DNA from 2 places in the Neptunomonas phycophila genome. Region 2 is predicted to be linked to the other one. Evidence: riboswitches for the same ligand, from Rfam matches in the RefSeq annotation. Region 2 holds a riboswitch; the other holds the start of a gene.
What was found. A riboswitch is a leader RNA that binds a small molecule or an ion and turns the genes downstream of it on or off. The one in region 2 is predicted to bind thiamine pyrophosphate.
Positions count from the first base shown of each region.

Region 1 (16,132 bases), on a different contig from region 2:
CCATTTTTACATTTATTAACAACCAAGCCCCGCCACGATTTGTTCTGCTTAAGCATCGCCCACATGTTTTCGAACGCTGCTTTAGGCATGAAGGGATGACGCACAATACGGTGAGGACTTCCGAGCAGCTCATCGTGTGAGTATCCACTGATCTTTACAAACTCATCATTAGCATAAGTGATACGCCCTTGAATATCGGTGGTGGAAATAAGTTGATCCGTGGCGGCAAAGGTAACTTCGCTCCCAGTAAGGGTGACTGATGGCATAAAAATCCCTGTCAATTGAATGTGAACCAAAACTGAATAACGTCTGTTGTAACGGCGTGCGAACTAATATCTTTAATATTGTCTTAGACTATAATAGTTCGTATTACTCATACTGACCCAAAAATGCTCAGACAATCATTTAAAGTAGAGATGCATGGCCTCGATTAGCGATTACACTCAACAACTGGCGGAACTACGCCCCAAGCTTGTAACCTTTACGATGCTTCAAATCCCTGATCGGAATTACGCAGAAGATCTCGTTCAAGACTCGATTATCGCGGCCATCGAGAGCATTGAAAAATACGAAGGCAAAGCCGCTTTTGAAACATGGGTTTATAGCATTTTGAAATATAAGCTAATTGACTATATTCGCCATAAAAAACGCGAACAAGAGCGCTTTGTTTCTGATGAAAACGATGTCGATATTGACTCCTTTTTTAATAAAAAAGCTCACTGGAATGCCGACGATACTCCACAACAGTGGCATAACCCCGAGGAGCTGCATTTACGTACACATTTTTGGGAAGTTTTTGATTTTTGCCTACTACATTTACCCAGTAGCACCGCTAGAGTTTTCGCTTTGCGCGAGCTAATGGAAATGGAAACAGAAGAGATTTGCGATAGTTTGGGCATTTCTGAGCAAAACTGCTGGACAATTTTGCACAGGGCTCGTTTAAAACTAAGAAGCTGTTTGGAGCGCGGCTGGTTTCTTAAAACAGGAGAAAGCGTATGAAGTCATGCGTCCAAGCGACTTATCTTATGTCTAAGCAATTAGACACACAATTAACACTTTTAGAGAAGATGAGTTTACGAATGCACTTATTTATGTGCGGTAATTGTAATCTGTGTAACGATCAATTAACGACAATTCATGACTTATGCAGCCAGCGAATTACTGACATTCATTTAAAGGGTCGCGACAAGGAGTAACCCTTGTCGCTGTCGAGCACCAACTATTCACTACACCTTATGGTAAAGCTCTGCACCCGTACTTTTAAATTCCGCCGACTTTTCTTGCATCCCCTGCTCTGCTTTCGCGTTAATAGCCGCTACCTGCGACGCATCCAACTCGCGAACCTCTTGTGATATTTTCATAGAACAAAATTTTGGTCCACACATCGAGCAGAAATGTGCAACCTTCGCAGATTCTTTAGGCAAAGTCTCATCGTGGTAGGCTTTGGCAGTATCAGGGTCAAGACCGATATTAAATTGATCTTCCCAGCGGAATTCGAAGCGTGCTTTCGACATCGCATTATCACGTATCTGCGCTCCAGGGTGCCCTTTTGCTAAATCCGCTGCATGAGCCGCGATTTTATAAGTGATAATGCCCGTTTTAACATCATCTTTATTAGGAAGCCCCAAGTGCTCTTTAGGCGTAACGTAACACAACATAGCGCAGCCATACCAACCGATCATTGCTGCTCCTATCCCCGATGTAATATGGTCATATCCCGGAGCAATATCAGTCGTTAGAGGCCCTAACGTGTAAAAAGGAGCTTCGTGGCATTCGGTTAGCTGCTTGTCCATATTTTCTTTGATCATATGCATCGGCACATGCCCAGGACCTTCGATCATGACTTGGACATCGTGCTTCCAAGCTATTTTGGTCAGCTCACCCAACGTCTCTAGCTCAGCAAATTGCGCTTCATCATTTGCATCATACACAGACCCAGGACGCAGACCATCACCTAATGAAAAGGACACATCGTAAGCTTTACATATTTCGCAGATATCTTCGAAGTGCGTGTATAAGAAATTTTCTTCATGGTGAGCTAAGCACCACTTAGCCATGATTGATCCACCACGCGAGACAATCCCGGTCATTCGCTTTGCCGTCATAGGCACGTAACGCAACAAAACACCCGCGTGGATAGTAAAGTAGTCCACACCTTGTTCGGCTTGCTCAATTAACGTGTCGCGAAACACTTCCCAATTTAGATCTTCAGCAACGCCATTCACTTTCTCTAGCGCTTGGTAGATAGGTACAGTCCCTATAGGGACAGGCGCATTACGTAATATCCACTCCCTCGTTTCATGGATATTTTTACCTGTGGATAAGTCCATGATGGTATCCGCACCCCAACGGGTTCCCCACGTCATCTTTTCTACTTCTTGTTCAATAGATGACGATAATGCGGAGTTACCAATATTACCGTTAATCTTCACTAAGAAGTTACGACCAATAATCATTGGTTCACATTCTGGGTGGTTGATATTTAACGGAATAATCGCCCGGCCTTCGGCAACCTCTTTGCGGACAAATTCAGGCGTAATTTCATCAGGCAAATTAGCACCAAAACTAAAGCCTGGATGCTGTTGAGCAACGCTTTGCCCCTCCACTTTATTCTTAGCCAACTTCATGTTTTCACGGATGGCAATGAATTCCATTTCCGGCGTTATGATACCTTTACGCGCATAATGCAATTGCGTAACGTTGCACCCTTCTTTAGCTCGGCGAGGCTTTCGAGTCAGCTCAAACCTTAATTCATCCAAACGTAAATCTGCTGCACGGGTTTGACCATAAACAGACGTCAAGCCATCAAGCAGAACAGTATCTTGTCGCTCATCTATCCAGCTTTCTCGCAAGGGCGCTAAGCCCTTGCGGATATCAATTTCTGCCTCTGGGTCAGTGTACGGCCCAGAGGTATCATAAACATACAGGGGCTCGTTCGGTTCACCACCAAAGGCTGTGGGTGTTATATCTAAAGAAATCTCACGCATGGGCACTCGAATATCGGAACGGCTACCTTCGATATACACCTTGCGCGATTTAGGAAATGGCTGCACAGAGGCATTATCAACCTGTGCACTTTGGCTCAACTGGCGATTATTTGTCATAACTATCCTGTCATTATTCTGTTTATTAATATTCTCTGACGTCAGAAATCGAATTCCAGAGCGTCGCAAAATGGTGTAAAGGCCCATGTCCACTACCTACATCTAACTGATCTGCAGCAGCTATAGATTCCGATAAATATACTTTGGCCTGTGAGACAGCCGCGTCTAAACTTAAGTGCTTAGCAAGCAGCGCAGTAATTGCTGATGAGAGCGTACAACCTGTACCGTGTGTATTTTGTGTATTAATCCGTTTGGCGCGATAAGCCTGTACATGCTTGCCATCCGAGAGAAGATCAACCGCATCATTATCTCCCTCCAAGTGACCACCTTTTAGCAATACATGCTTGGCCCCTAACTCATGCAGTTTCGGCAATAGCGCATACATCCCATCAATAGTGGTGGGCTCATCAAGGCCAACTAAAGCCGCAGCTTCGGGTAAATTAGGCGTAATAAGATAAGCGCGAGGTAAGATCTGCTGTTTGAGCGCCGCTACCGCATTCATAGGTAATAGCGCGCTCCCACTTTTAGATATCATGACAGGGTCAACGACTAGGGGAATAGTAGGATAACGGCTCAGCGCCTGTGCCACTGTCTCTATGATATCAACGGAGCCCAACATACCTACCTTGATCGCATGAATAGCAATATCCGTTAGCACAGCATCGATTTGAGCGGCGATTACATCATTAGGAATAGGGTGAATTGCTGAAACGGTGTGCGTATTTTGCGCCGTGACCGCTGTGATGACTGACGCTCCGTAAACACCGAGCGCAGAGAAAGCTTTTAAGTCAGCTTGTATGCCTGCACCACCTCCGCTATCAGAGCCTGCGATGGTCAGCACATTTGGGATTGCAAATGATTTCATCTCGATTCCTACGCCAGTGCAAACTGGATCAGGTTCAGCGGGTATCATCTCAGCCTCAACATAAGGCACCCCGACAAGATAAATTAAGTGTACGTTGTCCGCTTTTTTATGTCTATATTTGCCGAACAACAAGCGATTGAATGATCACTCAAGAATTCGGTATGAAAAATAGGACTTTTTCCTATATCCAAAAATTCTCACTCAGACATAATAACAACCGTGGATCTCCTGTTCATGGAACGAATGTAAGGAAGGCCTCGACAAGCGGAATGGACACAAGGATTGTCCGAATGGAATCAACTAATTAGCAATAATTAGCACCGCAAGGAAAAAGGAAGCCAAAAAGAGAACTTTGCATACGGATTTGCGAAGTTCTCACCACTTCCCACCTCGTTATACACTGAGCTACCTACTCTTCTTTAATACAAAACGCTTTACAACTTATCATCTAAAAATGATGACTATTTAACGATAGCAATAGTATGCGCCTACTCGCGACAGCACACCAAAGCAAATAGGTTTGAAGCGGCAACGATCAGAGAACTGTATCAAAGAAGTGTCTTAAAGCTCATGCAGGGACGCCTGTCGACAAGCCCCAAATAGATCGCACAACATCAGAGGCTGGCTCAGAGCAATCGCCCGCTATCCATTTAGCCAACCCGCCCGCTACATCTTGAAATAGTTGAGGTTCAGGTTGCGGCTGTTCCAGCCAATGCTGAAAATCACGAGGTTGGAAATCATCCATTACTGTAGCCAATTGAAGCCGATCTAAAAGAATGGCATTTGAGCGCTGTTCCGACTGACCTTGCATAGGCTTAGTTAAAAACTTTTTACCATACTGCATTGTTTCGCTAGCTAAGCCAAAGCCACAATTTGAAAACACCCCAGAACAAGCCGCTAAATCTTGCTCAAACCCTGCACGACTAAGAGGTTTAAAGTGAACATTATTGATTGAATGCGCAAAAGAACGCTTACTATATACGTGAAAGCGATAATCAGTAAACGAAGCAAACCAATCGATCAATGTTTCATCTGTTTCAAATGGGAGATAAACCAGAACCAGCCCTTCATCAACTGTCCTTGAATATTGGGGCGGGCTAATTAGAGGCGGAACAATTGTTCGGTTAAAATGATCCCAATGCACCCCTACGGGTATCGTAACAGGAGCAAATATCTGAACGCCTAAACGCAACATCAACGAGCGCCAGCCATCGGGCAACTTGTGCATAAAAGCATACTGATGTGCGATACCAATAGACTTTTTACCGCGCAGTTTCGCCGCCCAAGCGGTCACCGGCTCAAAGTCAGAGAGAATAAGATCATAACTCTGGACATCCAGCGACTTAATATCACGGATCAGCGTGCTTAAACTATTCCTTGTGAGGGTATCCCACGACTTAACTTTTGCGCCCTCTCCCATATAAAAGGTTAAACCGCGACGCGTTTGGTAGTCGCCGAACAACTCCATATCAAACAGTTCGTCAGCAGGGCGACCACTGAATAAGTAATCAACATCAACGCCGGCCTGCTTGAGCGCGGGTGCCATGACCCGTGCGCGTGTTATATGACCATTACCTGTCGCTTGCACCCCATATAGCACCTTCATGACTACACTCGCCTCATAAAGCAAATCCAATAAGCATAGCCAACTCAGCGCAACAGATACCTAACGCAGCGCCAGCGGCGATATCCGTTGGATAGTGGACACCCAGCATTACACGAGAAAAACCTATCATCCCAGCCAACACATAACCAACGCCTGCAAGAGCTGGATAAAAAACGGCTAAAAGCGTAGCAAACAAAAAGGCGGCGGCTGAATGCCCGGAGGGGAAGCTAAAGGTATCCGACGGAACAATAACCGCCTCAAACCCCTTAAGTGAGCTGGGCCTTGGACGTTTGATGGTGTTTTTTAGCAACCAGTAAACCGGGAGCTCCACTAAAAAAGCCAACAGCCCCGCCACCAAAAATGCCTGACCATGCTCGGCATCGAACACAGCAAAAGCTACCCCAATAACGACATATAAGAGGCCATCACCTAACCGGGAAATAGCCCGACTAATCAGCGCCAAATGTGAATACGTTAAACGGCGCGTCTGAAGCCAGTTAAATGTCAGTGTGTCAAAGTCTGTTATTTTCTGGATGGTAAGCATCTTTAACCCCCAGTTAGCCCATGCAATTTTAGGTATGGTGGGTCAACTAGATGACAGACCGATGACAAAATACTGACTTTTATGTGACAACCATTGAGACTTATTGTTGAGCGATCCACTCAGAGACAAGATTGACTAGCCCATCGGGATTTTCCCATGGTTGCATATGCCCACCTGACACAACCGCTAATGTAAAAGCATGAGATTGTTGCTCGATCACCCTGTGTGCATATTCAAGTGACAACACCTCATCCTTTTCGCCCTGTATTAGCAATCCTGCAAGCTGCCGCTTACTATCTGATCTAGCGGAACGCCAACTAAATATCGAGTTCAAAGTTTTAAGCGGGTAATCGAAAACAACAAGCGGATCAGCCCCCATTTCATCGGCGGCAGGATGAGAAGCAATAAGGGCATCATAATCCAATATCGACTTTAACGGCACTCGAGCCAGTGGGAAAAACGGGCTACTCATACCAATCCATTGCCAACCCAGACTATGCATGAGGTCGGGAGCTACTTCCGGCATCAATAACGTTTGGCAAATAACGCCAGATATTCGCGCATCCTTCTCGGCAACGGCCATCGCTAATAACGAGCCGATAGAATACCCAAATAGATAAACAGGGCGAGTCTTTGAACCCGCCAGATACTCGATTACTTCACTAACGCCGTCAGCAATATCGTCAAGGGTGTACAACCCCCTAACACCGCCTGAATACCCGTGACCGGGATAATCCATACTAACAACGTCAAATCCTCGCCTACTCAGCTTATCCAGCAGCGGCGCGTAGTATTCAGAATATGTCCCTATGCCAGGCAAAAAAACCACCAGCGGTGATTTAGACTCAGCAAAAGAAGGATAATGCTCGTAGTGAATTTCACCTAACTTAAAAGTTTCTCGGCGCTCCAAAGAAGGCTCAAGCCCCATCTTTGCTCGCAAACGATCACGCAACCCTATATCCGCTTCAACTGTTGGCGTGAATAATGAAAAGTAGTCTACAAACACTCTAACAGTCTCCTTTTACGCCATAATCAAGATATCTACCTGTATCAACCCAAGCAGCCAAGATGCATTTTTTGGATACATCAACGCTGGCAACGAGAGCAAAACACCGTACTGCGCTGCCCCATGCGAACTTCCGTTAGTTCTTTGCCACAAACTAAGCAAGGCTCACCGGCTCTACCATACACTGATAACGATTGAGCAAAGTATCCAGGCTTACCGTCGCTATCAACAAAATCCCTCAGAGTCGTCCCTCCTTGCTCAATTGCGGCGGACAATATTTTCTTGATTGCCGCAACCAAACGAGTCAGCTTAGGCTTAGATACTTTACCGGCCGGCTTCCTTGGATCAATACCCGCCATAAACAACGCCTCATTTGCGTAAATATTACCGACACCGACAACCACATGACTGTTCATCACCAACTGCTTAATCGCCACACTGCGCCCTTGGCTACGATTGATCAGATAATCAGCATTAAACGCGTCTGTCAGCGGCTCTGGACCCAGCGAAGAGATCAACGATAGTTCCTCTCCCACTGGCTGCCACAAAACTGAACCAAATCGGCGAGGATCCGTTAAGCGCAAGCACGCCCCCGAAGCCAAACCGATATCGATGTGATCATGCTTACCAGGCTCTACATAATGAGTGAGTACTCGCAAACTACCAGACATTCCCAAATGAATAACAATAGCTCCGCGCTCTGTCTCTAAAAAAAGATACTTGCCTCGCCGGCTCACGTTATTAACCGCAAGACCTATAAGCGACTGCAAAACATCGACAGGAACCGGCCAACGCATCTTAGGCTGACGCACAACAATAGAGGTGAGCGTCTGATTAATCACATGCGGAGCAACACCGCGCCGCGTTGTTTCTACTTCTGGTAGTTCTGGCAAAACGTAAATCCCAATTCATTTTGAATCATGCGCTATTAATAACAATGTACACACGCAGTTAACAAGCGCTTTAACCAATCACATCTCTCTTATGTACGCAGAACAAGCTCCACTTGTTTCTTTTAGACATAAAAAAACCCGGCCAAAGCCGGGTTTTCTGGAAGCACTAAATCTTATTTGATCTTAGCTTCTTTATACATAACGTGCTTACGAACAACTGGATCAAACTTTTTGATCTCAAATTTTTCTGGCATGTTACGTTTGTTTTTATCAGTCGTGTAGAAGTGACCTGTACCGGCGGATGAAACCAGACGGATCTTTTCACGGTTACCTTTTGCAGCCATGGTCTAGCTCCTTATACTTTTTCGCCACGAGCACGAACTTCAGTCAAAACTGAGTCAATACCCTTTTTATCGATGATACGCATACCTTTAGAAGAAACGCGTAGACGAACAAATTTGTTTTCAGATTCTACCCAAAAACGGTGCCAATGCAGGTTTGGTAGAAAACGACGACGTGTTTTACGTTGTGAGTGGGAAACATTGTTCCCTGTTACTGGACGCTTACCAGTAACCATGCAAACTTTAGACATAATTAATACCTTATTAGTCGATTAACTCTATTCAGATGTCTATTGGCTACGAGTAGCTGATATGCCACTTACGCAATAGCCTCAGGCGGAGCGTCCAAAAACCGGACAAGAATCCCATACCGGAAGTGAATAGAAGGCGCGCATTGTACAGAAAATCAACAACCCAAGCTACCGCTTTTTACGAATAAATCAAAACATTGCTAAACAGCGCCCACAATCACTATATCAACCCCCGTTCAGCAAATGAAACAACCTCAGGATCACCAATCACCATGTGATCCAACACGCGCACATCCACCAACTGCAGCGCATTGACCAAACGCTCTGTTATATGTCGATCAGCCGCCGAAGGCTCGGCAATGCCCGATGGATGGTTATGCGTCAAAATAACGGCCGCTGCATTCACTTCCAAGGCTTTACGCACGACCTCTCGGGGATACACAGAAGCCGCATCTATGGTGCCAAAGAACATAGGCTCAAACCGAATGATTCGATGCTTATTATCCATAAACAGACACGCAAAAACCTCTTGACGATAATGGCGCATCTTCGCCGACAGAAACATCCGAACCGCAGAGGGGCTCTCCATCACATCTCCACGCTCTAGCGATGCCAACAGGTGACGGCGGCTCATTTCTAAAACAGCTTGTAATTGAGCATACTTCGCATTTCCTAAACCAGGCCCCTGACAAAAAGCCTCCTGGCTGCTCTCAAGCAACTCTCTAAGCCCGCCAAAGCGCTGGAGTAAATCTCTCGATAAATCAACAGCACTAGTGCCCTTAATACCTGTTCGCAAAAAAATGGCCAACAACTCTGCATCGGACAAAACCGCCGCGCCATGATGCAAGAGCTTTTCTCTCGGCCTTTCTAGCTCCGGCCAATCTGTAATTGCCATATCAACATCCCTTTATTTCGCTCTTTAGCTTCATGCTAAGCAACACAAAACTTATTCTACGAGCACAAGCTGACTATTAGCTGATCAGAACGACTACTCATATAAAGTACGACTTTATCGCCTTAACACCTACGCAACAAAATCGTGAGATGGTATCGTACACGCCTTTAGCATTGCAGCAGATTCGAGTGGTTCAAGGTATGCATAGACTTACTAACAAACAGGTCATTCTAGGTATTACAGGTGGGATTGCCGCTTACAAAAGCGCCGAACTAACACGCCACTTAAAAGCTGCTGGCGCGGATGTACGCGTTGTAATGACTCCCGCGGCTACCGAATTTATTACTCCCCTAACATTACAGGCCCTGTCTGGAAATCCGGTTCACACACAACTACTCGACCCGGAAGCGGAAGCCGGCATGGGGCATATAGAGTTAGCACGTTGGGCTGATATTATGGTTATAGCTCCCGCCAGTGCAGACTTTATGGCTCGCTTAGCTTCTGGCATGGGAAACGACCTGTTAACTACGCTGTGCTTAGCAACCGACGCCCCTATTTGCCTTGCCCCTGCTATGAATCAAGCCATGTGGCGATCAGCACAAACGCAACGCAACGCTGAGACACTATCCGCACAAGGCATTAAACTATGGGGGCCAGGCATTGGCGATCAAGCGTGCGGTGATACAGGGCCAGGGCGCATGCTGGAACCTCTCGATATTGCCGCGCGAACAGCCGCTAGTTTTGAAACAGGATCGCTAGCCGGCCTGCGGCTAACAATAACGGCAGGGCCAACCCGAGAACCGTTGGACCCTGTGCGATATATATCGAATCATAGCTCAGGGAAAATGGGCTTTTCGCTTGCGCAAGCCGCCGTTAGTGCAGGTGCTCACGTTACGTTAATCAGCGGGCCCGTCAACTTAGCGACTCCCGACCATGTAACACGCATAGATATCAACAGCGCTCAGGATATGCTTCAAGCCGCCGAATCCGACGCCGCCCAATGTGATATTTTTATCGCTTGCGCGGCTGTCGCTGATTATCGACCATCCGCTGTTGCAGAGCACAAGATCAAAAAAGGGAAAGAAGAGATCATGGAGCTTCACCTGATCAAGAACCCCGACATCGTAGCGACCATCGCTTCCAAAGTTAACGCTCCATTCACCGTTGGCTTTGCTGCTGAAACGCGAGACATAGTCAGTTATGCTCAAGACAAATTGGTTAGAAAGAAGCTAGATTTAATTATTGCGAATGATGTTTCCCGAACAGACATCGGCTTTAACAGTGATGACAATGCCGTCACTCTAGTCACTGCCGATCAGGTTACAGAACTCCCAATGATGCGTAAGCGTCAGCTTGCAACCTCATTAATTGACCATATTGCCCAACTTTATAAGGCCAACCGATGAACACTCTTCAAGTTAAAATTTTAGATCCTCGTATAGGCGATACGTTTCCGTTACCCACTTATGCGACCCCGGGCTCTGCTGGCATGGATTTACGAGCCTGCTTAGACGAAACATTAACATTAGCACCCGGACAAACGGAGCTTATTCCAACAGGCTTATCTATTCACATTGCCGACCCCTCACTGTGCGCCATGATTTTGCCCCGCTCTGGGCTAGGCCACAAACATGGCATCGTATTAGGCAATCTTGTCGGCCTTATCGATTCCGACTACCAAGGCCAACTTTTTGTTTCTTGCTGGAACCGCGGTCAAACGACCTTTTCGATGGCGCCTGGAGAACGGATAGCGCAGCTCGTTTTAGTACCGGTCGTGCAAGCTGAATTTGAAGTGGTCACCGAATTCAGCGACTCAGAGCGAGGCGACGGTGGATTTGGCTCTTCTGGCCTCTCTTAACAGCTCCTATTAACCGCAAATAGTCACATTTAACGAAAGCCCGAGCAAAAGGATGGCAAAGTGAGCTGCAATTTAGACAATATAGATGACACTCTATTTCGTGCTTATGATATTCGCGGCATTGTAGGAGAAAGTTTAACTGAAGCCGTTGCGTATCACTTAGGACGCGCCTTTGCTGCCCAAGCGAGAGCTCAAGCTATTCGCAATACCGCTGTAGGAGCTGATGGCCGCCTATCTAGCCCCGCCTTAAAAAAACAACTCATTCAAGGCCTACTCGAGGGTGGCCTTGATGTTACCGACATAGGCTATATTGCAACACCGGTGCTTTACTTTGCGGCCCATCACACCGACACAAAAACCGGCATCATGATTACCGGCAGCCATAACCCCAAAGCGTATAACGGGTTTAAAATGATGATGGCGGGCAACACGCTGGCTGAACAAGACATACAAGCACTTAAGTACCGCATGCTGGATAAAAACTACGATAGCGACTCCAGCAAACGGTTAGGTTCCTTACATTCTCACGATTTTCGCGCTCAATACCGCAAACGAATCTTGGACGATATCAGCTTACCTCGGCCACTCAAAGTAGTCATAGATTGCGGCAACGGGATCCTTGGAGAAACAGCCCCATACCTGCTTGAACAGCTTGGTTGCGAAGTTATCCCTCTGTATTGCGATGTAGACGGTAACTTTCCAAATCATCACCCCGACCCTAGTAAAGCCGACAATTTAGCTGAGTGCATCACTGCCGTTAAAACCCAACAAGCCGATGTAGGGCTCGCCTTCGATGGCGATGGTGATCGTGTTGGAGTGATTACTGCAGATGGCAGCATTATTGACGCTGACAGGCTCACCATGCTGTTTGCCGAGGATGTCCTCACCCGAAACCCTGGTGCAAAAATCCTCTTTGATGTGAAATGCTCTCGTCAGTTAGCCCACGTCATCACCCAAGCAGGCGGCGTTCCCACAATGTGGAAAACAGGTCATTCAATGCTCAAACGAAAAATGAAGGCTACTGGGGCATTGCTTGCTGGTGAGATGTCAGGGCACATTTTTTTCAAAGAGCGCTGGTTCGGTTTTGATGATGGGCTCTATGCTGCCGCCCGTTTACTAGAAATTTTAGCCTCCCAACCAGAACCTTTAGCATCTCTGTTTGCGCGTTATCCACAAGACATCAGCACACCAGAGTTGTCCGTCGAGGTTTCCGAAGCCTCAAAATTCGCTATTATCAAAGAGCTTCAGCAGCACGCCTTTCCTGAGGGCAGCAAAACACTGATCGATGGTTTACGAGTAGACTATGCTGATGGATGGGGCTTATGTCGAGCCTCAAATACCACACCGACGCTCGTACTTAGATTTGAAGCCGATAACGAAACAGCGTTAACCCGTATAAAAAACCAATTTCAGATACAATTACACGCCATAGACTCAACAATAAACATTCCTTGTGCGTGAATGCCAAAAGAGAGAATCACTATGCCACTTAACAGAGCTCAAGCCATGGCAACCGCTGAAGTACTCAGCGTAGCCGTTCCGTACATCCAACGCTTCGTGGGCAAAACTATCGTCATTAAATACGGCGGTAACGCCATGACCGATGACAAACTTAAAAATAGCTTTGCACGTGACATTGTCATGATGAAGCTCATTGGCTTGAACCCAGTAGTGGTTCACGGTGGCGGCCCACAAATTGGCGATTTACTCGACAAGCTCAAGATCGAATCACACTTTATTAACGGTATGCGTGTAACCGACTCTAAAACCATGGATGTAGTCGAAATGGTATTGGGCGGCATGGTCAATAAAGAAATTGTTGGGCTCATCAACACGAACGGCGGCAAAGCGATTGGCCTTACCGGTAAAGATGGCCAATTATTAATGGCGCGCAAATTACGAGTTAAACACAAGACCCCTGAAATGTCCGCCCCAGAGATTATTGATATTGGCCATGTAGGTGAAGTGGACTCGGTTAATACTGACGTGCTGGACATGTTAGCTGACTCTGATTTCATCCCCGTGATTGCACCTATCGGTGTCGGGCCTGACGGCGCCTCATACAACATCAATGCGGACTTAGTCGCCGGTAAAGTGGCCGAAGTACTCAAGGCGGAGAAACTAATTTTACTCACTAACATTGCGGGTCTGATGGACAAAGAGGGTAAAATTTTAACAGGGCTGTCTACGGAACAAGTCGACTCGCTAATTGAAGACGGAACTATTTATGGCGGCATGCTCCCTAAAATTGGCTGCGCTCTGGATGCTGTTAAATCAGGCGTAAACAGCGCACACATCATTGATGGCCGCGTAGAGCACTCGTGCATGCTAGAGATCTTCACTGATGAAGGCGTAGGCACGCTGATCACCAACCATTCTCTATAAGATATTGAGTGAGCATGAACGAAACGACCAAACTGTCACGACGTGAGCAAATTCTTCAAGCACTAGCCCAAATGCTAGAAGTTAACCCGGGACAACGCATTACAACCGCGGCCTTGGCTAAAGAAGTTGGCGTGTCTGAAGCCGCTTTGTATCGACATTTTCCAAGTAAAGCACGCATGTTTGAGGGGCTCATCGGTTTTATAGAAGAGACCGTATTCACACGCGTTAATATGATTACAAGCTCAGACAGTCCAGCAATACGCCAATGCGAGCAAATACTGACTCTAGTACTTGCCTTTGTTGAGCGCAACCCGGGGATGGCTCGTATTTTGACGGCCGACGCCCTAGCCGGTGAAACGGACAGGCTGCGTGGGCGTGTTAATCAGTTTTTTGAGCGTTTAGAAACGCAAATAAAACAGGTGCTTCGCGAAGCCGAACCTAAAGAAGGTTTGCGAACAGAAACCACGGTGGGCATCACCGCGAACTTAATGATTGCAGTTGTAGAAGGCCGTATTCGACAATTTGTACGCAGCGAGTTTCAGCGCCGCCCTACCGAAAACTGGCAAGACCAATGGCCAAGGCTTTCTGTAGGCTTATTCCGCAACGCAGAATAGCACCAAAACAAGCAAGCTATCACACGGCTTGCTTGTTTTATTCATTTCCTTGGCAATGATAGCCTTCTGTACTATCACACTCACTATGTTGTGTTTGAGCGAAACGACGTTGCTCATGCTGCATCATCAATAAGGCCGACACAGAAACCAGCTGCACCCCTGCTTCATCCAAAACAGGAATCGCCTCCGCTAAAAACTCAGTTGTAATGGGGTAAGGATGACCGATCATAATGGCTTGCCCATAGTGGCGTGCGATGCGGATAGCTTTAAAAAACTGTGATTGTAAAAACTCACGCGTTTGCTGGTGATCTAAGAAAATATCTCGCTTAAACGTAGGTACGCCCGTCGCTCTAGCCACTTCCCACGCTATACTTTTAGCGGTGGTGCGGCTATCAACAAAAAAGAGGTTTCTTTTTTTAGCCACCTGCATAACCCATCGCATTGGCTCCTCTTTTTGCGTTAACAGGCTGCCCATATGATTATTTAAACCAATCGCAAAAGGAATATCGTCCAAACTTCGGTTAAGCACGCGCTTGAACTCCTGCTCCCCTAATGCATCCGTTAACGCCCCAGGGCCTAGCCGAAAATGGTGTGTATTTGACATAGGCGCATGCAGCATTAGCTCCTTACCTCGCTGATGCGCAATGGTCGCTAATTCTTTTCCATGAGCGGAAAAAGGTAAAACGGCGTAGGTTACAGGCCCTGGCAAGTTAACGGCCGCTAGACCTTGCTCATAGCTGTTACCAATATCATCAATGATAATAACAACGCGCGGTTGGCGAACCGTGTCTGACTGCGCTTGTGCAACCGCCCACCCTACATGGAAGGTCACTCCCGATAAGCATATTATCGATGCCAACGACAACGCGCTGCGGCGAATACAAACCACTAAAGCCTGACGAAGCCTAGCGCCGAACACGACAAGGGCCTCGACAATACAGCGCGACCTGAGCACTGTGTTTAGCGGACAATACTCAGCGCCTTTAATAAGTTAAGTGCTTCATATAATTGATAATCGCGCTCTGCCAAGCCTTTGCTAGCCGCGGCAAGCTCTTCATCAACTACCTCGCCTTGACCATTCTCTAGGTGCCCGGTCAAATCACTTTCTTTAGGGAAACGGCTGACACCTAACGCTTTTAGTTCTGCCTCTTCCACTACTACGTCAGGAACGATTCCTTGCGCCTGTATAGAACGCCCACTTGGCGTAAAATAGCGAGCTGTTGTGAGTTTCAACGCACGGTTATCCGATAGCGGCAACACTGTTTGCACCGAGCCCTTACCAAAGCTGGTAGTTCCCATAATGACCGCACGTTTTTGATCTTGTAATGCACCGGCCACAATTTCAGAAGCCGAGGCTGATCCGCTGTTAATCAGCACTACAATGGGGACATCAGGCACTGCCATGGCTTTCGTCGCTGTAAACTTGGTATCGGCACTCGCAACGCGCCCTTCGGTGTAGACAATCATGCCCTCATCAACAAATGCATCAACCACTTCAACAGCAGCCTGCAGAACACCACCCGGGTTATTGCGTAAATCAAGCACAAGGCCCGTTAGTGGCTGCTCTTTTTGAAGCTTCTTGAGTGCTTTTTTCAAATCAGCACCGCTATTGCTCTGGAACTGCGTAATACGGACATAACCATAACCATCGCCCAACAAACGAGACTTAACGCTAGTCACTTTGATGATGTCACGTACGACCGTTATCTCAAGTGGCTTTTGCTCACCTTCACGGATAATGGTCAGTACGATCTTCGTGCCTGCTTCGCC
Region 1 is NZ_MRCI01000005.1:4,182-20,313, forward strand. It holds gene BS617_RS17060 (methyl-accepting chemotaxis protein) at 1-266, opposite strand, end outside; gene BS617_RS17065 (sigma-70 family RNA polymerase sigma factor) at 421-999, shown strand; gene BS617_RS17070 (anti-sigma factor family protein) at 996-1,196, shown strand; gene thiC (phosphomethylpyrimidine synthase ThiC) at 1,227-3,104, opposite strand; gene thiD (bifunctional hydroxymethylpyrimidine kinase/phosphomethylpyrimidine kinase) at 3,130-3,969, opposite strand; TPP riboswitch at 3,958-4,052, opposite strand; gene BS617_RS17085 (MJ1255/VC2487 family glycosyltransferase) at 4,538-5,575, opposite strand; gene BS617_RS17090 (phosphatase PAP2 family protein) at 5,589-6,119, opposite strand; gene BS617_RS17095 (alpha/beta hydrolase) at 6,220-7,125, opposite strand; gene mutM (bifunctional DNA-formamidopyrimidine glycosylase/DNA-(apurinic or apyrimidinic site) lyase) at 7,206-8,018, opposite strand; gene rpmG (50S ribosomal protein L33) at 8,192-8,362, opposite strand; gene rpmB (50S ribosomal protein L28) at 8,374-8,610, opposite strand; gene radC (RadC family protein) at 8,831-9,505, opposite strand; gene coaBC (bifunctional phosphopantothenoylcysteine decarboxylase/phosphopantothenate--cysteine ligase CoaBC) at 9,706-10,911, shown strand; gene dut (dUTP diphosphatase) at 10,908-11,363, shown strand; gene BS617_RS17130 (phosphomannomutase/phosphoglucomutase) at 11,424-12,824, shown strand; gene argB (acetylglutamate kinase) at 12,846-13,748, shown strand; gene slmA (nucleoid occlusion factor SlmA) at 13,763-14,362, shown strand; gene BS617_RS17145 (divergent polysaccharide deacetylase family protein) at 14,400-15,281, opposite strand; gene BS617_RS17150 (S41 family peptidase) at 15,323-16,132, opposite strand, start outside.
Region 1: linked by a shared signal. The riboswitch ahead of thiD (bifunctional hydroxymethylpyrimidine kinase/phosphomethylpyrimidine kinase) and the one ahead of thiB (thiamine ABC transporter substrate binding subunit) in region 2 are both predicted to bind thiamine pyrophosphate.

Region 2 (16,132 bases):
GCTAGATGAATGGCTCAAAGCGCACCGCCTAGAAAAAGCACTGCTTATTTGCTCAAACGCAGACACCGCACAAGCCCTTGAAGAATATATCCGCCTGCGCAAAGGTGTTCGCTCTGCCGTTTTCCACGAAAAAATGACGCTAATTAATCGTGACCGTGCCGCGGCTTACTTCGCAGATGACGAAGATTACGCTCAAGTGCTGGTATGTTCTGAGATTGGTAGTGAAGGTCGTAACTTCCAGTTTGCTCAGCATCTGATCATGTTTGACTTGCCACTCAACCCTGACCTGCTAGAACAACGGATAGGCCGCTTGGACCGTATCGGTCAAAAGCACGACGTACAGATTCATGTACCGTTTTATGAAAATAGCGCTCAAGCCGTATTGCTGCGCTGGTTTGACGAAGGCATTAATGCGTTCCGACATACGTGCCCTGCTGGTCGTGAGTTGTTCCAGCAGTTCGAAGACATGATCACATCCCTTATTATGGATGGCGTGGATGAGGACGCTTTTGAAGAACTAATTAATGCCTCACAAAAAGCAGCAGGCGATATCATGACTCGCCTACAAGCTGGACGTGACCGTTTGTTAGAGATGAGCTCATGCCGTCCCGCCAAAGCTGAGCAGCTGCTCGAAAGTGTAGAGCTACACGAAAAACGCATGCAGTTACGTGATTTTATGGAACGTGTCTTTGACCAATTTGGTGTCGATCAACAATCTGATGGCGCACACTCGGTTATTTTGCAGCCCACTGACCAAATGACTGAGCATCGCTTCCCAGGCTTACCGGATGACGGTTGCAAAGCGACTTACTCACGCGAGCAAGCTTTATCCCGCGAAGATATCCAGTTTATGAGCTGGGAGAACCCGATGGTCACGGGATCATTTGAAATGATCATGGGCAGTGACTTTGGCAACACCACGGTCTGTACGGTGAAACTACCACCACTGCAACCCGGCACTATATTAGTCGAAGCGATCTTTGTACTTTACTGTGCTGCACCAAAAGCACTTAACTTACAACGCTTTCAAAATCAGGCTACGGTCCGTGTTGTAATCGATAGTAACAACAACGATCTTAGTCAGATTATTACCCCTGATCACCTGAACAAGCTGGGTGAACGTGTTAAACGTCATGTGGCGCAAAACATGATACGTTTAGGCCGGGAACAGATAGCTGGGGTTTTACAAAAAGCGGAAACTGAAGCACTAAAACAGCAACAGCCGTTAATTGATCAAGCAGTGACCAAAGCGAGCTCGATGTTAGATGAGGAAGTTGAACGCCTAGAAGCGCTGCTTGAAGTAAACCCTTCCATCAGGGAAGAAGAAGTAGCACATCTTAAAGCAAAACGGGATCAAATTCTTACGCATTTGCAGGATGCACAATTACGTATGGATGCTATCCGTATTGCTGTCGTTAGGGAATAGACCTTCAAAAAGCTAACTTTAGCCCCCAACATTACTTGTTAACAGAGGCATACGATTTCATGAGCACTAAGGATTGGGGCTTAGCCCTGTTAGTCGTATTTGCTTGGGGGATAAACTTTGTGATTATCCGCTTCGGCCTTGAGGAGTTGCCACCGCTGCTCCTTGGGGCTTTACGCTTTGCACTGGTCGCCTTTCCCGCTATCTTTTTTGTAAAGCGCCCTGCTATCCCTTTACGGCTTTTATTGAGCTACGGCATCACCATTAGTTTTGGTCAGTTCGCTCTGCTCTTTCTGGCGATGCATAACGGCATGCCTGCCGGTTTAGCGTCTCTTGTACTCCAATCTCAAATGCTATTTACGCTCATCTTTGCTCGATTCCTGCTTAATGAGCGTTGGCAGCTTCAGCAATTTCTAGCCATAGGTGTAGCAGGCGCTGGGCTCGCTTTACTAGCTAGCCAAACAAGCGCCGACCAAATGACTTTCGTCGGATTTATATTAACAATAGCGGCCGCCTCTTGCTGGGGAATGGGCAACATCATTAACCGCAAGATCGCTCAACTTGGCAAAATTAATCTCATGAGTTTAATTGTATGGAGCGGTTTGCTGCCCATTATTCCGTTCACAGTCGCCTCATACTTATTCGAGGGGCCAGAATTAATTGTCAGCAGCCTGACACAGGCCAGCGTTCAGTCCTTCGCCGTGGTACTGTATCTTGCCGCTATTGCTACATTGTTCGGTTACGGTAGCTGGGCGTATTTAATGCGTCATTATCCAGCGTCACAGGTGGCTCCGTTAACCATGCTAGTGCCTGTGGTGGGTTTATTAACGGCGTGGATCGTACTCGATGAAACCTTGTCAATGATCCAAGGCGCGGGGATAGCTTTGATTATGGCGGGCTTAATGATCAATACATTTGGTAGCCGCATAATAAAGCAATTAAAGGCCTTATCAGCGGCTTAGCCATTCGAATCAGCCTTGGATTCAGTAAACTAAACAAGTGTCCACTTAGCAATCCAGGCTTCTTCCTCTTCGGATAAGTAGGCTTGCTCTAGCAACTCCTGCGCCCATGCTTCTTTTTTGGCCAGATGATTTAAAATAACCATCGCCGTTACCTTAGCCGCTGTCACCTCACTCCACATGGTTGTACCCAAGCAACGCCAGTGATTCGCATCAAGGCGCTTAGGCCGCTCAACTTGCGTTTGGCAGGTTTCACAGATCATCAAGCAGTGTTCGTAATCAGGTTCTGAAGGGACCGGCGGAACCTCAAAAATATTCAGGGGAACCCCGCTTTGCTGACACAGTTCGCAATGAGCAGCACAACGGCGCACAAGGTCTTTACCAAACAGGGTTAAATTAGCATGACGCTCGTGATGCTTTTCTTTACGGGACATTGCTTATTTACCTTCAAATTTTGGAAACTGATCAGCTATCGCGTCACCTGTAAAATTGGCTACCCACCCAGCTGGATCATTAAATAAACGGATAGCTGTAAAGTTAGGTGTAGGCCCCATGTCAAACCAATGCGTCGTCATATCAGGCACCGAAATCAAGTCATCTTTACAACACAAGACTTGATAGACTTTATCCTCAATATGTAGATAAAAGACACCTTCGCCAGCCACAAAAAACCGAACTTCGTCTTCTGAGTGCGTATGCTCGCTCAAAAACTTTTGGCGCAACTCATCTTTTTGAGGGTGATCAGAAGTCAATGAAATGACATCAACTGTCTTATAGCCTTCGCTATCTTTGAGCTTTTGAATTTCAGCATCGTAAGCGGCCAAAATATCTTCATGGCTCATACCATCAGTAATAGGTGTCGATGCTTCCCATCGCTCAAAACGAACGCCCACACTTGCTAATGTTTTAGCAATCTCGGCGCCATCTGTCGTATGCTGCAAAATAGTCTGCGGATTGGTATCTGGTGTTACTGTTAACGCACTCATAATTTACTCAATACTTAATTCAATACACTTATTGGCATCTAAGGATGTTGATCAAACCACTCTCTGATCTACGCTTACTTCAATAAAAAGACGACCTAAACTTAGAAATTAATCTGATCAAAAGATTGCACAACTTTATGTCGAGGGCTGTCTATCTTGTCATCGCGTTCAAGCAAACAGGTATGCATCCCCGCAGCCTTAGCGGCATCGAGCTCCTCCTGTATGTCAGACAGGAAAAGAATACTGCCAGCAGGCGTCCCCATTGCCTTAGCTATCGACTCATACGCAGACTGCTCACGTTTATGGCCATAGTTTGTATCATAGAAGCCATCAAACAAACCGGTTAAATCACCAAAATCACTGTATTTAAACAATAATTTTTGCGCGTTTACCGACCCTGACGAAAACACATTTAATGATAAACCCGCCTTTTTCCAGGCACTCAAGTGTTCATAGGCATCCTTGTATAGGTGCCCGGTAAAATCACCATTGGCGTACCCATCAGCCCACATCAACCCTTGAAGCGCTTTGAGCGGAGTGATTTTTTTATCCTGATCAATCCAGCGCGTTAATACTGTAATGATAGCCGCTTGGTCAGCTTGGGGATCATCTATTTCATCGCGTACTTGCTTCACAATGGATGCCACTTCTGGGTTATTCCACTGAGAAGCCACATAGCTAGCAAGATGCTCTCGCGCATAGGGAAATAGTACATTATGCACAAACCGTATATCAGTGGTTGTGCCTTCAAGGTCAGTCAAAATAATCGTAATAGTCATTTTATTTCACTTTTAAACGGGTGTTATTCAGCCGTCAATTTTACCTAAACGAATGAGCTCTAACTGGCAAGCAAACAAGAACTCCAAGCCTTCGAGGTGACGCCGTGCTTCGTTTATGTCTTTCCCCCACGCATAAAGTCCATGGCCTTTAACAAGCAAACCCCACTGTAGAGGGTTTTGTGCCCATACATCATTGACAGATGCCGCTAATGCTTGCATATCCTGAGTATTGTCAAACGCGTAGATCTTAATAAGGTCATCATGGGTCGTGTTACCGGCCAATGATTTTTGCATTTCAAAACCAGATAGGTTGACGGCATCGCCAGAAATAACACGCGACAGTACAGTGGCCGTTACAGAGTGAGTATGCAAAACGGCCCCTATTTGCGGATCTAACGTGTATAGAGCCGTATGCAGTAGAGTCTCGGCTGACGGTTTTAGCGAGCTATCAATCGCGTTTCCATCCATATCTACTAACAAAAAGTCTTGCTCTGTGAGCGCCCCTTTATGTCGGCCTGACGCGGTGACTAACGCCGAATGCTCATCATTGCGAATCGAAAAATTACCACCCGTCGCAGGGCACCAGCCTTGCTGATCAATCCAGCGACCTGCATCTATTAACATGCGTGCCAATTCTGACATCATTTACCTTATAAACTAGATATCTAAAAGACTAGTTTACGACGAAGCACTCAGGGGTTAAAGCAATACAGATAAGAAGTAACTAAAGGGGAAGTCGGGGCGGTAATGAACCGCCCCTACAAGGGCCGAAATGATTTCGGCTAAGCAGCCCTTACGGGCAAAGGAATCCACAATTCAATGATGTTCAAGTTCACTAATCACTTAATGCCCTCTGAAGATCTGTGTTTTTAGTATAACTAAAAGATGAGTGATGCCAATGTCTGATTTTTCCAGTAATGTCGTATAATCCGTGAATTGATTTCATAAATAGGATTTTTCGATATGACTAGCATCGGCTCCCCTTATTCCAGCCACTCTACTCGTGTTCTTATGTGCGGCGGAGGCGAACTAGGAAAAGAGGTCGTCATTGAGCTACAACGTCTTGGAGTAGAAGTCGTAGTTGTCGACCGGTACGCTCACGCTCCTGCGATGCAAGTCGCCCACCGAAGCCATGTCATATCGATGCTAGATGGCGAAGCGCTCAGAGAAGTAATTGAAGCTGAACAGCCTCATTATATCGTCCCTGAAATAGAAGCCATCTCGACCAACACCTTGGTGGATATGGAAAAAGAAGGCTATACCGTCATCCCGACAGCCAAAGCGGCTCAACTCACAATGAACCGCGAGGGCATTCGTCGCTTGGCCGCTGAGGAACTAGGACTAGCGACCTCCCCTTACCGCTTTGCAGCAACTGAAGAGGAGTACATAGCGGCAGTAAACGAAATTGGCTTACCTTGTGTTGTTAAACCCATCATGAGCTCATCAGGTAAGGGTCAAAGCACGCTAAAAACTCACGATGATATCGCCCCTGCTTGGACTTATGCCCAAGAAGGCGGACGGGCAGGCCAAGGGAAAGTTATTGTCGAAGGCTTTGTCGAATTTGATTATGAAATCACCCTTCTAACCGTTCGCCATGTTGGCGGCACTAGCTTTTGTGAGCCTATTGGGCATGTGCAAGTCGATGGTGATTATCGACAGTCTTGGCAACCGCAGGCCATGTCAGCGGCCGCCTTAGACGCCGCCAAAGCAGCTGCCCATAAAGTCACCGAAGCGTTAGGCGGGCGTGGTATTTTTGGTGTTGAGCTATTTATTAAAGGTGATGAAGTACTCTTTAGTGAAGTATCACCGCGTCCTCACGACACTGGCCTGGTCACACTTATTTCGCAAGACTTGTCTGAGTTTGCGCTGCATGCTCGAGCCATTTTGGGATTACCCATTCCCAACATACACTTTCACGGCCCTAGTGCTTCCAGTGTAATTTTAGTAGAAGGTCAATCGACAGATGTTGAGTTTGGAAACCTGAGTGCTGTGCTGAGCCAACCCAATACCCAATTGCGTTTATTTGGCAAACCCGAAGTGTCAGGGCAACGCAGAATGGGGGTTGTACTGGCGCGAGCTAATGAGACAGACGAAGCAATTTCGACAGCCAAAGCGGGCTCAGCTGCTGTTCAAGTAACGCTACATACTGAATGACATGATTTACCGCATGTAAAATGCAAAAAAAACCGTGCCCGCTTCAACTATTTTCACATAATCGGGCAGCTTTATAGATCGGAAGGTTATAAAAAAGACACGGCAAATATAGCCGACAAAACAAACTAAGCGGTAATGATAACCGCAATCACTTCAAACAGCAGAGTAAGCGAGAGAGTCCACTTCAGCATCATCAAAATGGCCTTTGATTATCTGACGTGCCACACGTGTACATTTGCCGCAACAGTTCCCAACTGACAGGGTTTTGTTCAATTCTCGGATGCTAGTAGCCCCTTCTTCAACAGCTTGAAGAATCTGAGAATCGGTGACACCGTTACAGATACAGACATACATAGTGATAATCAGTCCCATTTGTTTTGAGAAATGATAATAATTCTCATAGGCTTTTATATCAAGTGCTGCACGTTCAGTCTCAATGACTTTTTTTCATTTTCAAAAGAGTGTGCTTTAATTGCGCTCATATTATTTAACCTCTTATTTTTCTATTAGCCGGAGGCGGCCATGCAAGGCGATAAAAACGTCCTGAGCATCCTTAACAAGGTGCTTACTGCAGAATTGACATCAATTAACCAATTTTTCCTACATGCTCGCATGTACAAAAATTGGGGCTTAAATGAGCTAAACAATAAAGCCTATAAAAAGTCGATCAAGGACATGAAGCAAGCTGACGAACTAATAGAGCGTATCTTGTTCCTTGAAGGCTTACCCAATCTGCAACACTTAGAGCGGCTGCGAATTGGTGAACACACCGAAGAAATGCTGCAAGGCGATTTAGATTTCGAAATGGATCAGCTAGCATTGCTACGTGAAGCCATCGCTCTATGCGAAACAGCATTAGATTATGTTAGCCGTGATATTTTAGAAGAGATTCTTGAAGCCGAAGAAGAGCATGTAGACTGGATTGAATGCCAGCAACACCTAATCGCTCAAATGGGTATCGAGAACTACTTACAAAGCCAACTTTAAACGGGGAAAACTCATGAAAGGTAATCAACGTGTCATCGCCGGACTGAACTCTCTGCTTGCTATGGAGTTGGCAGCAATGGATCAGTACTTCATCCATTCTCGTATGTATGATGACTGGGGCTTAAGCAAACTTTTTGAACGCATAGATCACGAGTTTGATGATGAGAAAGGTCATGCGGCTGCGTTAATCGAGCGTATGCTATTTTTGGAAGGTGTACCTGACATGGTCACACGTACAGGCCTCAAAATCGGTACCAACGTTGTTGATATGATTGAAAGTGATTTACGTATCGAATACGAAGTAGGTAACCAGCTAAAAACCGTCATTAAAATCTGTGAAGAAGAGCAGGATTACCAAACTCGCGAAATTCTAGAGAAGCTACTAGAAGATACCGAAGAAGACCACGCACATTGGTTAGAGCAACAACTACGCCTCATTAAAATGATTGGCCTAGAAAATTATACGCAGTCTCAAATGTAATTTAACCTGTGTATTTACTAAGGCGGCTTTTTAAAAGTCGCCTTTTTTATTGGCAGCTTAGTACCTTGATATAGATATAGTGTCCGCTTTATCTAAACCATTAACTGCCTGCCACATAGCCTCTAAAGCAACTAACCAGTGCTGCGTAGCATCAATCCCCTCTTTCACCATGGATGCAGACAAGCCTCGAAATGCAGGTAGCTCTTTGCATAATATGTCGGCAGAAATTCCCCAATGTTGGTGCAATCCGCAGGCGTCGACCCATGCTGAACCGATCCCTGCATACTCCCAATCAAGCAAGACAGCTTGAAGATTAGCTGTCTGATGGCTCGCTACTATATTACCTGGATGAAGGTCATGATGTGTCCATACATAATCAAGCGGCGGTAACTGGTTAAATAGAGCTTGGGTTTTATGCAATAGAGGCAACCATCGCTTTTGCTGGCTCAAGGGTGCTTGTTCAATTTTTTCTTGGTAAGAGCGCCATAAGCCATGATAGTCGATTAATAATGATGAGCTATCTTCAGGCTCTGGCAAACGCTGTAACTCTGCAACAATAGCCACAATAGACATGGGATCGAGCGTTGTGGCTTCATCATAAAGCGGACTTAATAACCACTCCTTAGTTATTGCTATTACAACCGGGGCCCATGCATAGCCCTGAATGGCGGCTAATACTTGCTCTTCCCGCCCACGGTTAACCCCTAAGACAGACACCGATGTATTCACGCGTAGCACACACGCATCACTCAAGCCTTCACTTACGTATATGTGATTAGTCGTCCCTTGCCGAGCCAGTCCTTGCCACCTAGCGGGTCTGCCTAACAATTCATTCACAATACATTGGATATCCGGATCGAGTATTACCATAAAAAATCTGTACGTTGTCGTCTTTCAAGGAGGTTTGCTTTTTAGCAGTTATGGTACACTAGCGGTCCACTTATCGGGGTGCCAAATGAAGATACTAACTCATTGGCTGAGATCTTACCCGCTGAACCTGACACGGTTAATACCGTCGTAGGGAATAGGATATTTATGAAAAGAACATCTCTGTTTACACTCGCCGCCTCTGCTTTGCTTACCTCATCATGTTTTGCGGCCGATTTAACCATTTACACCTATGACTCATTCAATTCTGAGTGGGGACCTGGGCCGCAGCTCGAAAAAAGCTTTGAGGCTCAGTGCCAATGCGACATCGAGTTTATTGCGGTAGACGATGGAGTCAGCATTCTTAATCGTGCTCGCATCGAAAAAGCATCAACCAAAGCGGATGTGTTGCTCGGGTTAGATGACTCACTCACTCAAGTTACGCGTGATGAAGGCCTTGTTCAGGCGCACGGTGTTGACCTATCAAGCTTAACCTCTGCTCTTGCTTGGGATGACGAAGATTTCGTTCCATTCGATTATGGGTACTTTTCGTTTATTTACGATAGTAGCAAAATCGCGCAGCCTGCTGACTCGCTAAAGGCGTTGATTAGCTCTAACGCCAGCGTCATTTACCAAGACCCACGCACCAGCACACCGGGTCAGGGTTTAATGCTTTGGGTGAACGCAGTGTACGGTGATGAGGCTGCCAGCGCATGGGCAGAATTAGCCAAGCACACAGTAACGGTTACCAAAGGATGGTGGGAAGCATACAGCATGTTCTTAGAAGGCGGGGCCGATTATGTGCTCAGTTATAACACGTCACCGGCCTATCACGCTGTAGTGGATGGAGAAAGCAAATACAAAGCCGCGCTTTTTGATGAAGGCCATATAGCGCAGGTTGAGGTCGCGGCAATCAGTCAATACAGCGACAATCCTGAACTCGCTAAACAGTTCTTGTCATTTTTGATCTCGCCCGAGGCACAACACATTATCCCTACCACCAACTGGATGTTGCCTGTTATTGATAATGTAGAACTCCCAGCGCCGTTCTCATCATTAATTACGCCTAAGCGCTTGAACTTCACCCCGGCACAAGTGGCTGAACAACGCAAAGCTATGATCAGTACATGGCGGTCATCTGCTCAATAATGACGCTCGGTAAAACTTCACCAGCCAAGAAAATAGGCTTGTTTTCGCTCAGCCAACTGTGTTGGTTGAGCTATCCGGTTACTCTCTTAGTCACCTTACTCGCCTTCTATGGGTTAATGAGCTTTGAGGGTGATTCTGCTGATTGGCAGCTGTTAACTGATAGTTACTTCCTAGGGGTTCTTGGATTTACGCTCAAACAATCAACCATTAGTAGCTTTGCCTCTGTTCTATTCGCTATACCTATTGCTAGAGCGCTTAACCAACTCAATGCTCAACGCTTTAAGAATATATTTTTAGGTTTATGCCTACTCTGTTTTGTGACACCCACGTTGGTGGTTGTCACAGGATTAGTCGCATTACTGGGGCGATCAGGTTGGCTTACGCCCTACATAGAGTCCTTAGTAGAGGACTACAGTTGGAACCTCTACGGGCTAAACGGGATTCTACTTGCTCATCTTTTTATGAATATGCCCTTCGCTATTCGTATTATTCACCAACAGCTTGCCACGATTCCTGACACCAGTTGGCGATTAGCCAAACAACTCAAACTCTCGCCTTGGCAACGATTTGTCATTATCGAGAAGCCTGTGATTCAGTCTGCAGGGCTGATGTTGTTTGGCTTTATATTTGTACTGTGTTTTAACAGTTTTGCGGTCGTTTTAGCATTAGGCGGTGGGCCACAATCCACAACATTAGAAGTCGCTGTTTACCAAGCATTAAAATATGACTTTAATATCTCCGAAGCGCTGACTCTTGCCTGGAGTCAACTCCTGATTGCTGGCGGTTTGTATGCTTGTTTTTCCGCTATGGGAACTCCTGTCTGGCAAAGCCATGAAGTAATTAACCAAACCACTCGCCCCTACCCGCTAACGAGCCAAGGTTCTCGTCTACGCTTACTTGCTCTGTGCGGCATGGGCATTCTTTTACTGCTGCCTTACGTTGCACTTTTACCCAGCATCTCGTTGTTTTTCACGGCTGATATATGGCGTTTAGTCATGCAACCCTTATTACTCAGTATAGGGTTGGGGATGACATCAGCATCAATCAGCTTAGTAATGGCGTATACGCTTCTCCAACCCATTCGCAGCCAACTCAAGCAAAAACGATCAATGCGGGTCAAACTCTTGGAGCAGGTGGCAACTCATCAATTGTTTGCACCTGCTATGGTTATATCGGTTGGTCTATTCGTTTTTTTACTACCGCGTGTTGATCTGGACCGCTGGGGTATTATTGTGGTCATTCTGTTAAATTCAGCAGTATTAGTGCCTTTTGCATTTCAAAAGCTCAAGCCTCGACTTATACAGTTTGACCAACAATACGACCGCCTTTGCTTGTCATTAAAGCTCAACACTTGGGAACGCTGGAAAATAGAATGGGCATTTATTAGACCCAGCTTTATTTCAGCGGCTAGCCTTGTCTTTGTGCTGGCTGCAGGCGATGTTGCTATATTCGCCATATTTGGACCTAGTGATTGGAGCACACTTCCTTGGCTTATCTATAGCCTAGCAGGTACATACCGGATTCCTGAAGCCAGTGCCGCTTCATTACTTTTATTATTAGTCTGCGCGGGGGCTTTATGGCTATTACAACTCGTTGCTAACCGCACAGCCATATCATCAGTGGAGCCCTCAACAGATGCTGAACCTTAATCATGTTTACGTCACCTTAGATGGCTACCCGCTGCATTATCATTTTTCAGTAAAAGCCAAAGAGATTGTCGCCATTCAAGGAGCCAGTGGAGTTGGCAAAACCACCTTGCTGAATGTTATTGCTGGCTTTATAGCACCTGATGAAGGACAGATTGTTTGGGACAACACTGAATTAACAGCACTGCCTGTTGATAGACGGCCAGTGGCTATGCTTTTCCAAGATCACAATTTGTTTGAGCATCTAACGGTAATGGACAATTTACGCCTTGGATTCGACCAAGAAGCCCCTGAGCATCTGATTAAACATTCGGCACTCACATTAGGTGTCAGTGAGCATTTAACCAAAATGCCCCATCAGCTTTCCGGTGGCCAACGCCAACGCATTGGCCTGCTTAGGACACTATTGCGGCCAGAGCCAATCATCTTGTTAGACGAACCATTTGCCGAGCTAGACCCTGCCACCCGCGAGTTAGCTGGAAATTGGGTACGAGAAATAGCTAAGTCAGCGAAAAAGACTGTGTTGCTGGTTACTCATCAGCATGAAGATGTAGAGCGTGTAGCGGATCGCCGTATCGAATTGCACTACCCTGGAGCACCGCTCGATACGGCTAAAGCGTAACGGCGGCTTACACTTTTACTTTCCAGTTAACCGTTTTGCCTGCATAGAATGGCACGATAGGTTTCCCGTTAGGTAGGATAATCTCATCAGGGATTGTCCATTCTTCTTTAACTAGTGTGATCGTCCCTTTGTTACGCGCAAGCCCATAGAAGTCGGCACCATGATGGCTCGCAAAACCTTCTAGCTTGTCTAAAGCGTCTAATTCTTCAAACACCTGAGCATATAACTCCACAGCACTCCACGCACTGTAGCACCCGGCACAACCACAGGCATTTTCTTTGGCGTCCTTGGCATGCGGAGCTGAGTCAGTCCCTAAGAAAAACTTAGAAGAGCCTGTTTTAACAACATCGCGCAAAGCCTGTTGATGCGTGCTGCGCTTTAAAACAGGTAAACAATAGTTATGTGGCTTAACGCCTCCGACTAATAAATCATTACGGTTAAGCATTAAATGCTGAGGGGTAATAGTCGCTGCCACATTATCTGATGCACCGGTGACAAATTGGGCGGCATCTCCAGTTGTTATATGCTCAAAAACGACTTTCAAATCAGGAAACTGCTCAGTGATATAAACCAGTTTTTGGTCGATGAAAGCTTTTTCACGATCAAAAATGTCAATATGTGCATCCGTCACTTCGCCATGCACCAATAGCAACATGCCTATTTCTTGCATGACTTCAAAGGTAGGGTACAAAGCCTCCAGCTGACTCACCGCCGAAGCTGAATTTGTCGTTGCTCCCGCTGGGTACATTTTAGCAGCAACAACACCGGCCGCTTTAGCAGCCCGCACTTCTTCAGCGGAAGTCTGATTCGTTAAAAACAAAGTCATCAACGGCTCAAACGATGAACCCGTTGGCCTTGCACTCAAGATACGCTGCTTATAATCCAGAGCCATTTCCGCCGTTGTTACTGGCGGTACTAGGTTCGGCATAATAATCGCACGTTGAAAACAACGCGCTGTTGCCGCAACCGTCTCTGGCAACATATCGCCATCACGCAAGTGTAAGTGCCAATCATCAGGAGTCTGGATCGTTAGTGTGGTCATCGGGCTTCCGTCTTTAAATACGTAGTGAAAATTACAACATATAGTATACGCTGATTCAGAAAACAGCGCGATTACCTGTTTGTGGCACGATTATCAGGTGAATATCCTTCCAAGAGTGTTTAGAATGTGGTCGCTTTGTAATTTTTTTACAAGAATTAGGGGTTCATTATCCTTTAGTGCATAGGTCCAGCGTATTACAAGGCTCACACTTTCGGTATAATGGATCCGTTAAAAATGGCTTGATTTGTGGAACGAGGTGATCACAAGTTGCCTCATCATCAAGTCTTTGGCGATCCAGCTAAAAAATTTCGGGGATGAAAATGACCAAACAAACAATTTACTACACCCTTACCGACGAAGCGCCGTCTCTGGCTACCTGCTCTCTTCTACCTATCGTACGTACTTTCACTAAAGCTGCTGATATCGATGTTCAAGTTACCGACATCTCTCTGGCTAGCCGCGTACTGTCTGCTTTCCCCGAGTTGCTCACTGAAGAGCAACGTGTAGAAGACGGCTTGGCGTTTCTTGGCGAGCTGACCCAAGATCCACATGCAAACATCATCAAGCTACCTAACATCAGCGCATCAGTTCCTCAGTTAAAAGCCTGTATCGCTGAACTACAATCTCAAGGTTACAACATTCCTAATTTGCCAGAAGCACCTGCTACGGACGAAGAAAAGTCGATCCGTGAGCGTTACGGTAAAATCTTAGGCTCAGCTGTAAACCCAGTATTGCGCGAAGGTAACTCTGACCGTCGTGCTCCAGCAGCTGTAAAAGCTTTCGTGCGCAAGTTCCCTCATTCAATGGGCAAATGGAGCAAGGCTTCTCGTACACATGCGGATTACATGCGCGGCGGCGACTTCTTCTCTAGCGAACAATCCATCACCATGGAAAAAGAAGGCGAAGTAACCATCGAATTCGTTTCCAAAACGGGTGAAGTGACTAAGAAAAAATCACTCTTTCTAGAAGAAGGCGAAGTGTTCGACAGCATGTTCATGAGCTGTGCAGCACTGCAAGACTTCTTTGAAGAAAGCCTGAACGACGCTAAAGAATCTGGCGTAATGTGGTCTTTACACGTTAAAGCGACCATGATGAAAGTCTCTCACCCTATCGTTTTCGGTCACGCGGTTCGTGTCTTCTACAAAGAAGTATTCGATAAGCACGGTGAGCTATTTGATCAACTGGGCGTTAACCCGAACAACGGTTTAGGTAGCGTTTATGACAAGATCAAAACATTGCCTGAGTCTAAGCGTCAGGAAATTCTTGAAGATATCCACTCTTGCTACATGCACCGCCCTGAGTTGGCAATGGTTGATTCCGTAAAAGGTATCACTAACCTGCACGTTCCAAGTGATGTAATCGTAGATGCTTCTATGCCTGCAATGATCCGTAGCTCTGGTCAGATGTGGGGCCCAGATGGCAAGCCTAAAGATACAAAAGCGGTAATGCCTGAAAGTACATACGCACGCATCTACCAAGAAATGATCAACTTCTGCAAAACAAACGGTGCATTCGATCCAACAACTATGGGTACTGTACCTAATGTGGGCTTGATGGCTAAAAAAGCAGAGGAATACGGCTCACACGATAAAACGTTTGAAATGACAGAAGACGGAACCATGCGCGTTGTTGACGCTAATGGCAACGTACTAATGCAACACGAAGTACAAGATGGTGACATCTGGCGTGCATGCCAAACAAAAGATGTGGCCGTACGTGACTGGGTTAAACTAGCTGTTACTCGTGCTCGCCAATCAGACACACCAGCGATCTTCTGGTTAGACTCTGAGCGCGCTCACGACATGGAACTGAAAAAGAAAGTAGAGCACTACCTTAAAGAGCACGATACTGATGGTTTGCGTTTGCATATCATGGGTTACAACGAAGCAATTCGTTACTCTATGGAGCGCTTAATCCGTGGTAAAGATACTATTTCGGTAACAGGTAACGTACTGCGTGATTACCTAACTGACTTATTCCCGATTATGGAATTAGGCACATCCGCTAAAATGCTATCCATCGTCCCTATGTTAAACGGTGGCGGCATGTACGAAACAGGCGCAGGCGGTTCTGCCCCTAAACACGTTCAGCAAGTTGAAGAAGAAAACCACCTGCGTTGGGATTCGTTAGGTGAATTCTTAGCGCTTGCTGTGTCGTTGGAAGAGCTGGGTATCAAAGAGAACAACCCACGCGCCAAAATCTTAGCGAAGTGCCTAGACAAAGCAACTGAAAAGCTACTCGACAATAACAAGTCGCCATCACGTCGCACTGGCGAGCTGGACAACCGCGGCAGCCACTTCTACCTGGGCTTATACTGGGCTGAGGAAGTCTCTAACCAGACTGAAGATGCCGCTTTAGCAGCAGAGTTTGCTCCACTGGCTAAAACGCTAAGCGAGAATGAAGAACAAATCGTTCAAGAGCTAGCAGCTGCACAAGGTAAACCTGCTGAATTAGGTGGTTACTACCATGCTAACCGCGACAATGTTAAGAAAGTAATGCGCCCTAGCGCGACATTGAATGCAGCGCTTGCGGCGAAATAATGCACAAATAGCATAAACCAAAGCGCTTAAAATAAAACCCGGGCCTGCCCCGGGTTTTTTATTTATTACGCAAAAATGTAGTTTTAGTAAATTTCTTCAAAAATCAACTATCATCCCCCTCATAACCACCCCCGTTTACCCCATAGAAACCCCTTTAAAAACAGCACCATGTACTTTTCTTCCGTAATAAAGATACATTTTAACTTTAAAATTATTCATTAAATACACTTTGTATATTAAAAACCCTCAAAAGCACTCTCTTTACATCCTTTAAAATCAACAACTTACCATATATAACTTTTTTTGTTTATATAACTACATTTTAGGAATATCCATTCTGCGCAACAGACTATTGCGAAAATAAAAACAAAATGTTCTATTAGTTCACGAGCTGGCCAGCTTCATAATAGAAAAACCAACAATCAAACATTGGTTTAGATTTATCAAAAATATAATAAAAAGGTATATATTGTGAAAAAACGTCTTCTGCTTGCTAC
Region 2 is NZ_MRCI01000001.1:2,104,024-2,120,155, forward strand. It holds gene rapA (RNA polymerase-associated protein RapA) at 1-1,426, shown strand, start outside; gene BS617_RS09525 (EamA family transporter) at 1,486-2,385, shown strand; gene BS617_RS09530 (phnA protein) at 2,415-2,816, opposite strand; gene BS617_RS09535 (1,2-dihydroxy-3-keto-5-methylthiopentene dioxygenase) at 2,820-3,368, opposite strand; gene mtnC (acireductone synthase) at 3,470-4,147, opposite strand; gene BS617_RS09545 (methylthioribulose 1-phosphate dehydratase) at 4,175-4,792, opposite strand; gene purT (formate-dependent phosphoribosylglycinamide formyltransferase) at 5,111-6,301, shown strand; gene BS617_RS09555 (bacterioferritin-associated ferredoxin) at 6,455-6,673, opposite strand; gene bfr (bacterioferritin) at 6,824-7,288, shown strand; gene bfr (bacterioferritin) at 7,302-7,769, shown strand; gene BS617_RS09570 (phosphotransferase) at 7,827-8,639, opposite strand; TPP riboswitch at 8,704-8,810, shown strand; gene thiB (thiamine ABC transporter substrate binding subunit) at 8,805-9,785, shown strand; gene BS617_RS09580 (ABC transporter permease subunit) at 9,764-11,434, shown strand; gene BS617_RS09585 (ATP-binding cassette domain-containing protein) at 11,421-12,053, shown strand; gene pyrC (dihydroorotase) at 12,061-13,095, opposite strand; gene BS617_RS09595 (NADP-dependent isocitrate dehydrogenase) at 13,416-15,635, shown strand; gene BS617_RS09600 (carbohydrate porin) at 16,107-16,132, shown strand, end outside.